Regions from separate parts of the Arthrobacter sp. Z1-15 genome, predicted to be linked through region 2. Evidence: predicted binding sites of a transcription regulator. Region 2 holds the regulator's gene; each other region holds the start of a gene.

Region 1 (4,558 bases), 1.8 Mb from region 2:
TCGCTCCTTTGCGATGGGGTCCCACCAAAGATCGGGTCCCACCAAAGTAGCCCCGTGCGCTGCCGGGGACAGCAGAAGCACCCCTCCGGACCGCGGAATCGAGTACATTTCCCGTTGCCTGCTGTGTTTCAGGGCACAGTTTCCTGTACGCTGATTTCATTACCGACCGTCCGGTCAGTTTATCCTGCGGGCCTTCTTCCGCTCGGTGCTGCCGCAGACGGGACCGCCCGCCGCGGCCAGGATCAATGTTTGAAAGGGCCAGTCGAAGATGACATCCACTGCCATAGACGTCCAAATCGTTCCCAGCTACGTCCGCGATTCCTGGTGGACACCGGACCGCTCCGAGCTGACCGCCGCCGAGCCTGCTGAAGTCCGTGATGCCAGCACCGGAGAGCCGCTGGCACTCGTCAGCACCGCCGGGCTGGACCTGGCTGCCGCCGTCGAACACGGCCGCACCGTCGGCCGCCGCGGTTTGCAGCAGCTCACCTTCCACCAGCGCGCCTTGAAGCTCAAGGAACTCGCGACCTACCTGAACGCGCACCGGGACGAACTGTACGAGGTCTCCGCCCGCAGCGGCGCCACCCGCAAGGATTCCCTGGTGGATATTGACGGCGGCATTGGGGTGCTGTTCACCTTCGGCTCGAAGGGCCGGCGGGAACTTCCCAATTCCACCGTGCTGGTGGACGGTCCCGCCGAGATCCTCTCCAAGGACGGGTCGTTCCTGGGCGAACACATCTTCACCTCCCTGCCCGGCGTCGCGGTGCAAATCAATGCCTTCAACTTCCCCGTCTGGGGCATGCTGGAAAAGCTTGCACCCGCTTTCATCGCCGGGGTGCCCAGCATCGTCAAACCGGCCACGCCCACCGGATACCTGACCGCCGAGGCAGTGAAACTGATTGTGGATTCCGGGATCCTGCCTGCGGGGTCCCTCCAGCTGATCTCCGGGTCCGCCCGCGACCTGCTCGATCATTTGGACTACCGCGACTACGTCTCCTTCACCGGCTCCGCCTCCACCTCGAAGCTGTTGAAGGCCCACCCCAACGTGGCAGAGGGCGGAGTCCGCTTCACCTGCGAAACCGACTCCCTGAACGCAGCCATTCTGGGACCCGACGCCGTCCCCGGAACACCGGAATTTGATGCCTTCGTGAAGTCCCTCGTCACGGAAATCACCGTCAAAGCGGGCCAAAAGTGCACCAGCATCCGCCGTGCCATTGTGCCGGCGGCCCTGGTGGACGACGTCGTCGCCGCAGCGGGCCAGCGCATCGACGAGCGCGTGGTCCTGGGTGACCCCCGCGCCGAGGGCGTCACCATGGGTGCCCTGGCCTCCACCGAACAGCTCGAAGGTGTGCGCTCCTCGGTCCAGACCCTGCTGGACGCAGGTGCCACCCTTGCCTACGGCTCGCTGGATGCTCCGGAAGTTGTCCTCGCGGACGGAAGCCGCGGGGTTGCGGCCGACGGCGCGTTCCTGGCTCCGATCCTGCTGACCTGGCCGGACAACAGTGCGGAGGCACTGCACTCGGTGGAAGCTTTCGGTCCGGTGGCTTCGGTGATCGGGTACGACGACGCCGCGGACGCCGTGCGCCTGGCTGCCCTGGGCAGCGGGTCGCTGGTAGCCACGGTCTGCACCAACGATCCGGCCATCGCACGTGAACTGACCCTGGGCATTGCCGCCCATCACGGACGCGTGCTCATCCTGAACCGGGAAGACGCCCGCACCTCCACCGGTCACGGTTCTCCGGTCCCGCATCTGGTTCACGGCGGACCCGGACGTGCCGGCGGCGGTGAAGAGCTCGGCGGCATGCGTTCCGTGCTTCACCACATGCAGCGCACCGCGGTTCAGGGCTCTCCGAACATGCTCACCGCCCTGACCGGGATCTGGCATACCGGTGCGGACCGCAACTTCGACGGCACCCACCCGTTCCGCAAGGACCTTTCGGAACTGAAAATTGGCGACGCTGTCCGCTCGGACCTGCGTGAGGTCAGCTTGGAAGACATCACTGCCTTCGCCAACAGCACCGGCGATACCTTCTACGCGCACACCAACCAGGAAGCGGCTGAAGCCAATCCGTTCTTCCCCGGCATCGTGGCCCACGGCTACCTGCTGCTGTCCTGGGCTGCCGGACTGTTTGTGGAACCTGCTCCGGGACCGGTGCTGGCCAACTACGGACTGGAAAACCTGCGCTTCATCACACCCGTTGCGGCGGGCGATTCCATCCGGGTCACTCTTACCGCCAAGAAGATCACTCCGCGCGAGACCGACGAGTACGGCGAGGTGGCCTGGGACGCGCTGCTGACCAACCAGAATGACGAGATTGTCGCGACCTACGACGTTCTGACCCTCGTCGAAAAGAAGCGCAGCTAGCATTTGGTCGCTGGTCGCTGGTCGCTGGTCGCTGGTCGCTGGTCGCTGGTCGCTGGTCGCTGGTCGCTGGTCGCTGGGCGCTGAGTCGCTGAGTCGCGACTGACCGCGGGGATCGCGGTGAATCACGGCTGACCCTTTGCTGAAACGCTGCTGAACCGCGGCCGGGCCCTTGGGGGTCCGGCCGCGGGTCATTTCCCGCCGTTTCCCCACTGACCCGCCCGTATGGCCCGTTCGAAACTCAAGCAGGTAGTCGGCCAAAAAAGTCGGGTATTTGGGGTGCCGAAATAGGGCCTGTTTTGGGCTGTTGGGGGCTCTTTTGGCGGCGGAAATGTCAGAGGCAGGTGAAAGCCTGAAGGCATGGATCAGCACAGGACTTTTCCCGGTTCCGAGCGGTTCGGCGAGCAGGCTGCCGGCACCGCCCTCGGCGTCGGCCCCACCGCCGGCGGGGAGGCCGCTGCACCGCCCGGTTACTCGGTTTTCCACGCCGTATCAGCTGCTGTCGGTGCCTCCTCTTCTGCTACCTCTTTGGCTGCTGCTCCGGGTCGTTCCGATTCGCCCCCGGCTTCCGGCGACACTGCTTTCAGCGCCAGCGCCACCACTACTGCTTCCGACGACACTGTTGTTTCCGGTGATGCGGCCGGGAGTGCCTGCCAACACGGGTTATCCGGTTCTCTGGTTCTGCAGGGCGCGGATGCGCTGGATGAGCAGACTGCCGGTGCTGTGCTCTCCCGCCTGGATCATCTGATGCGGTGGGCGCAGGCGCAGCAGGCTAAGGTCCTGCACCGGATGGAGAGTATTTACCGGGACGAGATGCATTTCCCGTCCGGAAAGCCTGATCCGGGTATGGCGTTCAGTCTTGCGGCGTCGGAGGCAGCAGCGATCCTTTGCGTGCCGCAGAGTACCGGGCAGCGGTTGATGTCTGAGGCGGGCAGTCTCTGCGGCGTTCATGCCGTGACTCTGGGCAATCTGGAGCAGGGCGGGATCAGTTACGGTCATGCTCAGACGGTGTTGGATCAGTGCCAGGACATCGAAGCTGTGGGGCTTCCGGGGTTCGAGGCAAAGTTGCTGGAGGCTGCAGCGGGTCAGACTGCGGCTCAGTTCCGGGTGCGGGCGCGGCGGTTGCGGGAAAACCAGTATCCGCAGGGCATTGTCCAGCGCCAGCTGAGTGCGTTGGAGAAGCGCAAGGTGTGTCTGGAGCCTGCGGCGGATGGAATGTCCTGGCTCTCGGCGTTCCTGCCGGCGGAGAACGCGCAGTCGATCTTCACTCAGCTGAGCAGGGCTGCCCGGGGTGAGCAGGCTGATGGTGATCCCCGCAGGGTGGATGAGTTGCGGGCGGACATCCTTCAGGACCTGCTTATGTCCGGCGGCGGTCACCCCTGTGGTGGGCAGGGATCGGCGGGCGCGGACTTATCCGGTGTTCGCCCCGGTGGCCGTTCTGGCACCGCGGGGGACCCGTTCAGCACCGGGCAGGACGCCGGCGCGGGTGCATCCGGCACCGCCGCCGGCATTGGCACCGGCGCCGGTTGTGGCAGTGATGCCAGCACCGATGCCCGGGCCCGGGCCAGGGCCAGGGCCAGGGCCAGGGCTGGGGCTAGGGCGGAGATTCTGGTGCTGATCAGCGCTGAAACCCTCTTCGGCGCGGACGATCAGCCGGCGGAGTTGCATGGTTACGGGCCGATCAGTCCGGAAGCCGCCCGCCGGATGGCCCGGGAGGCAGGGAAATGGACGCCGGTGGAGCGGGATCCGGACACTGAGGAAATCGTGCGGGTGGGACGCCGAAGGAAAGTCCGGGCCGGACTTCAACGGTGGCTGCGGGCCCGGGACGGGACCTGCCGGTTCCCGGGGTGCCGGACGAATGCGGTGATTTCCGAGATCGATCACACCAAGCCGTGGGTGCAGGGCGGGGCCACGGATCATGACAACCTCGAGCATTTGTGCCGGAGGCACCACATGTTCAAAACCAAGGGGTTTTGGAAGGCCTGCCAGCCGGCGGCCGGGGTCATTGAGTGGACATCGCCGGGAGGACGAACTTACCGTACCGAACCGCACCTGGCTCTTGCTCCGGTCATGCAGGGAACCGGCCCGGACGGTGCTGGGGACCGGTCCGCCGCGGCTGTCCGTGCAGATTCCCGGACCGTGCCCCACGTAGATTCCCGGACGGTCACGGCCACGGACACGCGGGCAGGCAGCAGCGCG
Region 2 (4,558 bases):
TGGGCTCGCGCGGCCCCGGTGAAACCAAGATCGAACTGGACCGCCGGAAGATCCGCACCCGCATGGCGAAGCTGCGCCGTGAAATCGCAGGAATGAAACCAGCCCGGGAAACGAAGCGCGCCAACCGGCAGCGCAACGAGGTTCCGTCGGTGGCCATTGCCGGCTATACCAACGCCGGCAAGTCTTCGCTGCTGAACCGGCTCACGGATGCCGGCGTCCTGGTGGAGAACGCACTGTTCGCCACCCTGGACCCCACCATTCGCAAGGCCCAGACCGAAGACGGCATCGGCTACACGCTGGCGGACACGGTCGGCTTTGTCCGTTCGCTGCCCACCCAGCTTGTGGAGGCGTTCCGCTCAACGCTTGAGGAAGTTGCCGACGCGGATTTGATCCTGCACGTGGTGGATGCCTCGCATCCGGACCCCGAGGGCCAGATCGCCGCTGTCCGCACCGTCCTCACGGATGTGGATGCCCGCAACATTCCGGAGATCATCGTCCTGAACAAGGCCGATGCCGCTGATCCGTTTGTCCTGGAACGGCTGCGCCAGAAGGAACGCCGCCACGTTGTGGTCTCCGCCCGGACCGGCCAGGGCGTCGACGAGCTGCTGCAGGCCATCTCCGAAGGCATTCCCCGCCCCGGCGTGGACCTGCACCTGCTGGTGCCCTACGACCGCGGTGAGATTGTCTCCCGGCTGCACAGCTCGGACACGGAAATCCTTTCCGTGGAACACGCCGAGGCAGGAACCCGCCTGCACGTGATGGTCCGCGAGGGCCTGGCAGCTGAACTGGAGCCCTTCGTCACCCATGAGTAAAGACACCACCGGCGAAGTCCTGGATCTGCTGGACACCGCCGTAGCCGGCATGGGCGGCCAAAACCGCCCGGGCCAGCACGAAATGGCCCGCCAGGTCACGCAGGCCATTCACGAGGGACAGCATCTGCTGGTTCAGGCGGGCACCGGAACCGGCAAGTCGCTGGCCTACCTGGTGCCGCTGATCCACCACGCGCTGGACAGCACCAAGCCCACGCTGGTCTCCACCGCCACGCTGGCGCTGCAGTCCCAGATTGTGGGCCGTGACCTGCCGCGCCTGCTCAAGACGCTCAAGCCCAAGCTGCCGCGCGAGGTCGACGTCGCGCTGCTCAAGGGCCGCAGCAACTACGTCTGCCTGCACAAGACCGGCGGGGGATTCCCGGAAGAGGAGGATCCCGCCGGTGCTCTGTTTACGCTCGGCGAAGACCGCGCCGTAGGCCATCCCGCACCCTCGCCCACCTCGGCGATGGGACGGGAAGTGGTGCGGCTGCGTGAATGGGCCGAGGAGACCGACACCGGAGACCGTGACGACCTTGTTCCGGGCGTGAGCGACAAAGCCTGGCGCCAGGTTTCAGTGACGTCCATGGAGTGCCTGGGCGCCCAGAAATGCCCGATGGCCGCCGAGTGCTTCAGTGAACGCGCCCGTGCCCAGGCTGCGGTGGCCGACGTCGTCATCACCAACCACGCGATGCTGGCCATCGCCGCGTTCGAGGGTCTGGCTGTGCTGCCGGACTATGACGTGGTGGTCATCGACGAGGCCCACGAGCTGCAGGACCGGGTGACCGGCGCCGTCACCGGCCAGCTCTCCGGAACCGTAATTTCCGCCGCTGTCACCGCGGCGCGCAAGCACACCTCCGCCAGCGTCGAAGAACTGGCCCAGGCCGGGCGCGCCTTCGACAAGTCCCTGGAAGGCATTCCGTCCGGGCTGCTGGCCAGCGGGCTGAACGAGGAACAGGAACAGGCGGTGGGCCGCGTCCGCGAGGCCTGCCGGGTGGCCCTGTCCGATTCCAAGCCGGAGCCCGGGGAAACGGCCGACGGCGGGCGCCAGACCGCCAGGTCCCGCCTCATGGCCGTGCTGGGCATCTGTGAGCGGCTCGTTTCCGCCCCCGATGCCGGTGAAGTGATCTGGGCGTCACGGCCCAGCTCCTTCTCGCCGTCGGGCGGCTACTCCCCGCCGGATGAGACCGCTCCGGCCACCCTGAACGTTGCGCCGCTGTCGGTGGCCGGGAGGCTGCGTGAAGGACTCTTTGACGGCCACACGGTGGTTTTGACCTCGGCAACCCTGGCCATCGGTTCCAAGTTCGGTCCGGTGGCCGGCGCGCTAGGGCTCCTGGGCCCCGGGGCACCCTCCTGGACGGGCACCGACGTCGGCAGCCCCTTCGACTATCCGCGCCAGGGCGTGCTGTACGTGGCCAAGGATCTGCCCAAGCCAGAACGGGGCACCTCCGAGGCGCAGCTGGACGAAATCGAGGCGCTGCTGAAAGCATCCAACGGCGGGGCGCTGGGACTGTTTTCTTCACGCCGGGCCGCCGAAGACGCGGCCGACGCAATGCGGACCCGGGTGGATTTTCCGATCCTGTGCCAGGGGGAGTCCTCGATGTCCTCGCTCGTCAAGCAGTTCTCCGAGGAGCCCGACACCTGCCTGTTCGGCACCATGTCGCTCTGGCAGGGCGTTGACGTGCCGGGAACCGCCTGCCGGCTGGTGCTCATTGACCGGATCCCGTTCCCGCGTCCGGACGACCCGCTCATGACGGCCCGCACCCGCGCGGTGGCCAAAGCCGGCGGGAACGGGTTCATGTCGGTGGCTGCGACGCATGCCGCAGTCCGGCTGGCGCAGGGGGCCGGGCGCCTGATCCGCGCCGCCGGAGACCGCGGAGTGGTGGCCATCCTGGACTCCCGGATGGCCACTGCCCGCTACGGCAGCTTCCTGCGGGCCGCTCTGCCGCCGTTCTGGTCCACAACGGACCGTTCCGTGGTCCTGTCGGTGCTGGGCCGCCTGGCCGAGCAGTCTGCGGCGCAGGAGAAGGTTCCCGGAGCCCGGAAGTAGAACAGAAGACAAACAGAAGGGCGGCCGGAAAGAATCCGGCCGCCCTTTTGTGTGCGTCGTCTGGCGTGTGTCGGGCTAGAGGGAGCGCATGACCGATACGACTTTGCCCATGATGACGGCGTGGTCGCCCACGATGGGCTCGTAGCGGGTGTTCTGCGGCAGCAGCCAGGTGTGGCCGTTGCGCTGGCGGAACGTTTTGACCGTGGCCTCGTCGTCCAGCAGGGCGGCTACGATGTCGCCGTTCTCGGCTGTGGGCTGGCGGCGTACCACCACCCAGTCACCGTCGCAGATGGCGGCGTCCACCATGGAATCACCCGAGACCCGGAGCATGAAGAGGTCACCGTGTCCCACGAGCTGGCGCGGCAGCGGCATGATGTCCTCAACCACTTGCTCGGCCAGGATGGGCCCGCCGGCAGCGATCCGGCCGACCAGGGGAACCATGGCAGTGTCCACGGAGGTGGAGAGCTCGGTGACCGTGGCCAGGCCCGCGGAGGCGCCCTCACCCTCGGCGGAGCGGCTGCCTGCACTGCCGGAGCCGCCTCCGGCCGGGAGCGCCGGCTCGGTGCGGCGTGGGCTGTCCGAAGGCTCTCCGTCGGCGCCGGGGGAAGCCGGCTGTCCGTCGCGCAGCATCAGCGGAATGAGGATTTCCATGGCGCGGGGGCGTTTGGGGTCGCGGCGGATGTAGCCGAGCTTCTCCAGCTGCATGAGCTGGTGGGTCACGCTGGACAGACTCGCCAGACCCACGGTGTCCCCGATTTCCCGCATGGTGGGCGGGTACCCGTTGGTGCTCACGGACCGCTGGATCATCTCAAGGACGGTTTTCTGCCGCGGAGTGAGGCCTTTCGCGCGCGCACGGGTGCCGGTCGCAGCTGGCTGATTGGTGCTGTCTTCGGAAGCAGTCCTGCGGGCCACGTGGGGTTCCCTTCGGGTCAGCTGGTCCGGGCGGTGCCGGAGCTGGTCGGGCGGATGTCTGGGCCGGAACGCTGTGCAAGCCGTGCCGGCGGGAATGTCAGAGGCAGCTGATTCAGTGGTCCTGTTCGAACCGTTCCGGGGCCCGCGCCCCGCACCGGCCCGGTGTAAACCGCCGAACCCTCTTCCTCTGGACTCAACGCTAGGCGAGGGGAGCGGCCTTTTCAAACATTTGTTCGAGCGAGTCTCGACTTTATTAGTAGATAGGTGCTAGAAATGAGTTCACAACCTTCGAACATAGTTTCGAAATCTTCACTCCGCACCGCTTTCACTTATTCGAATACAGCTTCGGGTCTGCCGTTGCTGCTCTCGAACCGGAAAGGTATTTCCATGCCAGCCCACGCATTATCCACACTGTCCCGGACCTCTGCCCCCTTCGCCCCGGCTCCGGCCCGGCCCGCAGCCGGGCCGGAAGCTGTTTCGCCCGCCGCAGCCTCCGGAGACCAGGCTCCGGCGGCCCGGCTCCGGCTCACGCGGCGGGGCCGGCTGGTGTTTATCGGCCTGCCGCTGATGCTCACGGCCGCTGCCGCGCTAACCGTGCTGGGCTTCTTCACCGCCCCGGCCGTCGCCTCGAACGGCGGGCCGGACGTCACGCGGACCCTTCAGGTGAGCGTCACTCCCGGTGACTCCCTCTGGGCCCTGGCCGAGGAATTCGCCCCGGAACGCGACCCCCGGGATGTGGTCGCCGACATCATGGAACTGAACAACCTGCCCACCGAGCGGGTGCCGGCCG
Region 3 (4,558 bases), 960 kb from region 2:
GCGCTGGACGGGTTTGTCCAGCATTGCGTCCAGTCGGGCAAGGGTTACGGCGAGGTGTGCGCCTCTTTTGGTTCCTGCAACGGCGTGCACCTCATCGACGATGACCGTTTCCACTTCCGCGAGAGTTTCCCGTGCCCGCGATGTCAGCATGAGGAACAGTGACTCGGGTGTGGTGATCAGGATGTCCGGGGGCCGGGTCAGCAGTGCCCGGCGTTCATTTTGAGGTGTATCTCCGGAGCGGACCCCAACTGTGATGGCCGGTGTCGACAGGCCCAGGCGTTTTGCCGTTTGGGTGATCCCGATGAGGGGAGAACGCAGGTTCCGTTCGACATCGACGCCGAGTGCCTTCAGCGGTGAAATGTACAGAACCTTGGTTTTGCGTTTCGGTTCCGTGTTTCGTTTACGGCCGGCGGTCTTGGCAGTTTTGCCGGGATTGATCGTGGAAGACGCGTCATTGGAGACAGCAGGAGTCGCTTGGGATGCCGGAGCTGATGCAGATTCCGACGCTGGAGCCGTTTCGAAAGCTGCAGCTGTTTCAGAAGTTATGGCCGCGGTAGTGCCGGCGGCTGAGGCAATAAAACTGTCCAGCGCCCACAGGAAGGCCGCGAGCGTTTTACCGGAACCGGTGGGTGCAACCACCAGCGCATTCGATCCTTCAGAGATGGCTTCCCATGCTCCGGTTTGAGCAGGTGTTGGCGCATCAAAGGCACCCTCGAACCACTCTCTGGTGGCGGGGGTGAACTTCTGCAGCACCGAAGCTCCCGATGTCATGCGACCTATTCTTCCGCACTGCCCTGACACTTTTGACCCTTGAAGGGGCGGTTTGGCTGGAGGCCGAATCCGGGACTGCAGATCCGTTCACGACACCCGGATCGTTGCGGATGCCTGACCGGAGTATCCAGAGCTCAGACCGGCACGGAAGAAGGTGTTCCGTAGCGGATTTCGATCGGGATCCACATATGCCGGCGGAACAAACCACGGCACGCCTGACCTCACATCGATGTGCCAGTTTTCCTTATGTACTTCGTGGTGGTGATGCGAACAGAGCAGTACTCCGTTGTCCGTAGAGGTCGGTCCGCCGTGGTTCCAGTGCCGAATGTGGTGGGCTTCAGTCCAAGGTCCTGGAATCGTGCACCCGGGAAAAGCACAGCCGCCGTCTCGGGCATGGAGGGCTTTGCGAAGATGCGGCGGGAATATTCGTTGGGCACGGCCTATGTCCAGAATTCTGCCCTCACCGGAGAGTACGACGGGCAACAGTTCGGCGTCACAGGCGAGCCTGCGAACTGTTGCCGCGCTAACAGGACCGGAGAAGGCAAAGTTTCCGGGTCTGACTGCGTTTCCATGCTCTGCTGTGTGCCCGTATCCCGCTGTGTGCCCGGGCCCTGCTGTGTGCCCGTATCCCGCTGTATGCCCGGGCCCTGCTGTGTGCCCGGGCCCTGCTGTCTGCCCGGGCCCTGCTGCGGATCCGGATACCGGTGTGTTTTCCGGTCCTGCAGGGGCCTTCGGCTGCGGCTCCGGGCCGTCCATCGGCTTGAGGAGGGAGCCGTAATCGAAGGTCTGCAGCAGAGATGCCGAATCGATCGTCACCAGCACCTGCGGACGGAGACCGCCTGAAGCAGGGACGCCGCCTGTCGCGAGGGCGGTTTTCGCTGCATCAACGAGTCCGCCGAGCAGCCGCTGGGGCCGTGTGCGGACATCTAAACGGGAGAAGGTGTCGGGATTAGCTGGTGTGCCGTCTCTGCCCTCGACACCAGCCGGACTGTTGGTGACCCTTCCTTCAGCAGCCATGACATCGCCGCCTTCGCCGCTGTGGGCCGGTCCCTCGCCGTCCCGCCCCGGTGCGGGCGCTTGCTGTATCCGAGGCCCTGCAGCTGCGTTCATCACCGTCAGCAGTGTCTCGTGCTGGTCATCGGTGCAATAGATGCTCAGATGATTGAGGCCGTTCTTTTTTCGGCCGGGAAACACTCCCTGAAAGCGGCGCAGCTCCTCAACCGTTGGCTCCGCTCCGTCCTGGTCAACCAGCAGCACCCATCGGCGGGCTGCTCTGACGAGGAAGTCCGTGTCCTGACGGACAGCAAGGGAAGCGAGATCAGCCTCAACGGTTGAACCCGTCGCGGCATCCGTACGGTGCCGGATCTCATCAACGGCATTGGCGACAATAGCTGCTGCTGCGGAGGACACCAGTCCGCTTGCGGAAGCGTCCGCGAGGACCGGCAGATCGGGCGGGAGAATCTGTCCGCTGGTGCTGCTGGAGGGCACCAGGTATGCGGCCAGCCGAAGACGCCGCTGCGCTTCGGCGCGGCTGATCCGGAGACGGCAGCGCATGTAATCTGCCGTGGTCCGGAATTCAGCACGGACTTTTTCACTATTCCCCGGCTCGCAGGACGGCTCTGATTGTCCCCACGTATTGTTCCATCCGGATAGATCGGCAGAGTGTGCAGACGACGCTTGGCTTTCCGAACCGGAACTGGCCACACCGGTAACTCCTGCATCGGAACCGTCGGCACCGAGGACGTCTCCTGTTGAACCTCCCGTGCCGAAGCTGTCGATAACCCGGTGCCTCTCCAGGGCCCCGGCGCAGACTACCTGGAGGTATTCCACCCGCCGTGAAATGGCTTCGATGTCCGCCGCGAGGACCGCTGCTTCTCCCGGGGCCATCATTGCGCTGGCTTGCACGGCGTGACGGCTCAGGTGCTGGACTCTCTCGGACGCTTCTCCCACGGACGCCAGGAAGGTAAGCACTCCCGAAAAGTCGGGATCCTTCATTTCAGCCGCTGTCTGCATGAATCAATTCTTCAGGAAACAGGCGACCATGGCTGGAAGAACTTTTCTATGTGGACAATTCCTTGGGGCAGCCGAGACAAAGGGTCCTGTGGAGGAGCACTGCGAATGCCTCGCCCGCAGAACTTACCGCTTCTGGACGGGGCCGACGCTGAGCAGTTCAACGTTCGGGTTGGCGCAGGCAAGAATCTGGTGGTCGATGTTCAGCGACTCAAGGTCGTCCGGCGGATACACGACCAGCTGGGTTGCCTGTTCGGAAACACAATCTTCGCCGTAGTTTTCCGCACGCGTTTCCTTCAGCTCAGAAACCACGGATTGGTTCGGTTCCAGAAGAAGCGGTTCCCCGGTGACCGGTCCGCCTGAGCGGACAGCGGCTGCTCCCAGCGGCTGGCCGGCGGCATTGATATAGGAAACGCCCGGATAGCCCTGTGCTGCGGCGCAGGGCGCCGCTGAAACGTTGGTGAGGACCAGAGTCCGATAGACGCTGCCGGCAGCACCGCCGCCAACGTTTTCCTCAACTGACCCGGCGAGATCGGCGGCTGAACAGGAAGCGGCCCCGGCTGGTGGAACCGGAGGTGCGGCAGTCTGCGTCGGCACCGGCGTCGGCACCGCCGTCCCGGGATCAGAAGCTGCGGGGCTGGCCGGTGCGCTCGCACTCGGAGAGACGCTGGACGACGACGACGACGGCGACTCGGACGACGCTGCCTCCCCTCCGCCCGATCCGCAACCGGCGAGGGCTAAAACGGCACCAATGGCCACAGCTGATACTGACGAAGACTTCCACAACCGCATATTCATAGCCTTACCCTGTCCTCAGGGAGGGGGAGCGTCAATTACGAAGCGCCGGAGGCACCGTAAATGACGCCGCAACCGTTACGGTTTCCGCGTCCGGTACAGTGCTGTGGCTCCCAGGACCAGTCCGAGGACGCCGGCACCCAGACCCGCGTAACCGGCAACTGCGGCGGCCTCAATGTCATCCTCGTCCACGGCATCGTTGCGGTCCTGGCCGTCTTCGCTGTCTCCGGTGCCGTCTTCCCTATCTCCCGCATCGTCGTGGGACTCTCCGTCATGGGAAGCATCCGAGTCTCCGGAACCTTCCGAGACGGTGAATGCCGGGGCCGGAGACTCAAGATCGGCATCCGACTGGCCCTCCGCCGGGAGCTGTGCCCAGTCGGTTTCACCCTCGGAACAGGACTGGAGAACGGGGAATGCCAAAGTCTCTCCTGCTGCATCGGGGAGCCGCACGCTGAGCTGGAAGGTGTCCCGGACGCCGTCGGGCAGCGGTTCAGCAGCCGTAAAAACCACCTGGCTCGTCCGCGACGCAATGCTCGTTCCGTTCTCCAGCACCCGCGGTTCTGCGAATTCCTCGGTAACTTTGCTGATCGTCCAGCCGGGGTGGGCGGTGGGAGTGGCATCGGTGATCTGTTCCGGCAGAGTGACCGTGACCGCCGTCGTCGGCGAACCCGAGCAGCCGTGGGAGGTCTCAAAGGTGAGGAGCGTTGACTCTCCTGCCTCCGTGGAATCCGGGTGAACATGCACATGGGCAGAGGCAGCACCCATGCCGACAGCCATGAGAACGGCTGCTGCTCCCGCGGACGTCAGGGAACGAAGAACAAGCGAACGCATGGAGAACCTTTTCAGAGCGCGGGGCGCGCAGGGCGAAGAGCGACGGCGGAACTTCGCCGCGCGGTGGTGTTTGGGGGCGATTCCACTGTACCGGGAGGGGTATGCAGGGCCCTGGAGGGAAACCATCAGCTATTCGTGGTGGTACGGACGG

Evidence for each region. Region 2 encodes LexA, which represses DNA repair genes until DNA is damaged. Its sites were predicted from a motif close to TCGAACANNTGTTCGA; they were not measured.
Region 1: the regulator LexA is predicted to act here: its motif matches at 2,601-2,616, upstream of M1D40_RS15600 (HNH endonuclease signature motif containing protein).
Region 3: the regulator LexA is predicted to act here: its motif matches at 2,818-2,833, upstream of M1D40_RS01520 (HNH endonuclease signature motif containing protein).

The regions. Positions count from the first base shown of each region.
Region 1 covers NZ_CP096454.1:3,367,733-3,372,290, reverse strand. The annotation lists gene paaZ (phenylacetic acid degradation bifunctional protein PaaZ) at 269-2,362, shown strand; gene M1D40_RS15600 (HNH endonuclease signature motif containing protein) at 2,720-4,558, shown strand, end outside.
Region 2 covers NZ_CP096454.1:1,269,434-1,273,991, forward strand. The annotation lists gene hflX (GTPase HflX) at 1-812, shown strand, start outside; gene M1D40_RS05840 (ATP-dependent DNA helicase) at 805-2,856, shown strand; gene lexA (transcriptional repressor LexA) at 2,932-3,768, opposite strand; gene M1D40_RS05850 (LysM peptidoglycan-binding domain-containing protein) at 4,156-4,558, shown strand, end outside.
Region 3 covers NZ_CP096454.1:306,843-311,400, forward strand. The annotation lists gene M1D40_RS01515 (DNA glycosylase AlkZ-like family protein) at 1-771, opposite strand, end outside; gene M1D40_RS01520 (HNH endonuclease signature motif containing protein) at 859-2,784, opposite strand; gene M1D40_RS01525 (DUF4232 domain-containing protein) at 2,908-3,573, opposite strand; gene M1D40_RS01530 (YcnI family copper-binding membrane protein) at 3,655-4,407, opposite strand; gene M1D40_RS01535 (23S rRNA (pseudouridine(1915)-N(3))-methyltransferase RlmH) at 4,537-4,558, opposite strand, start outside.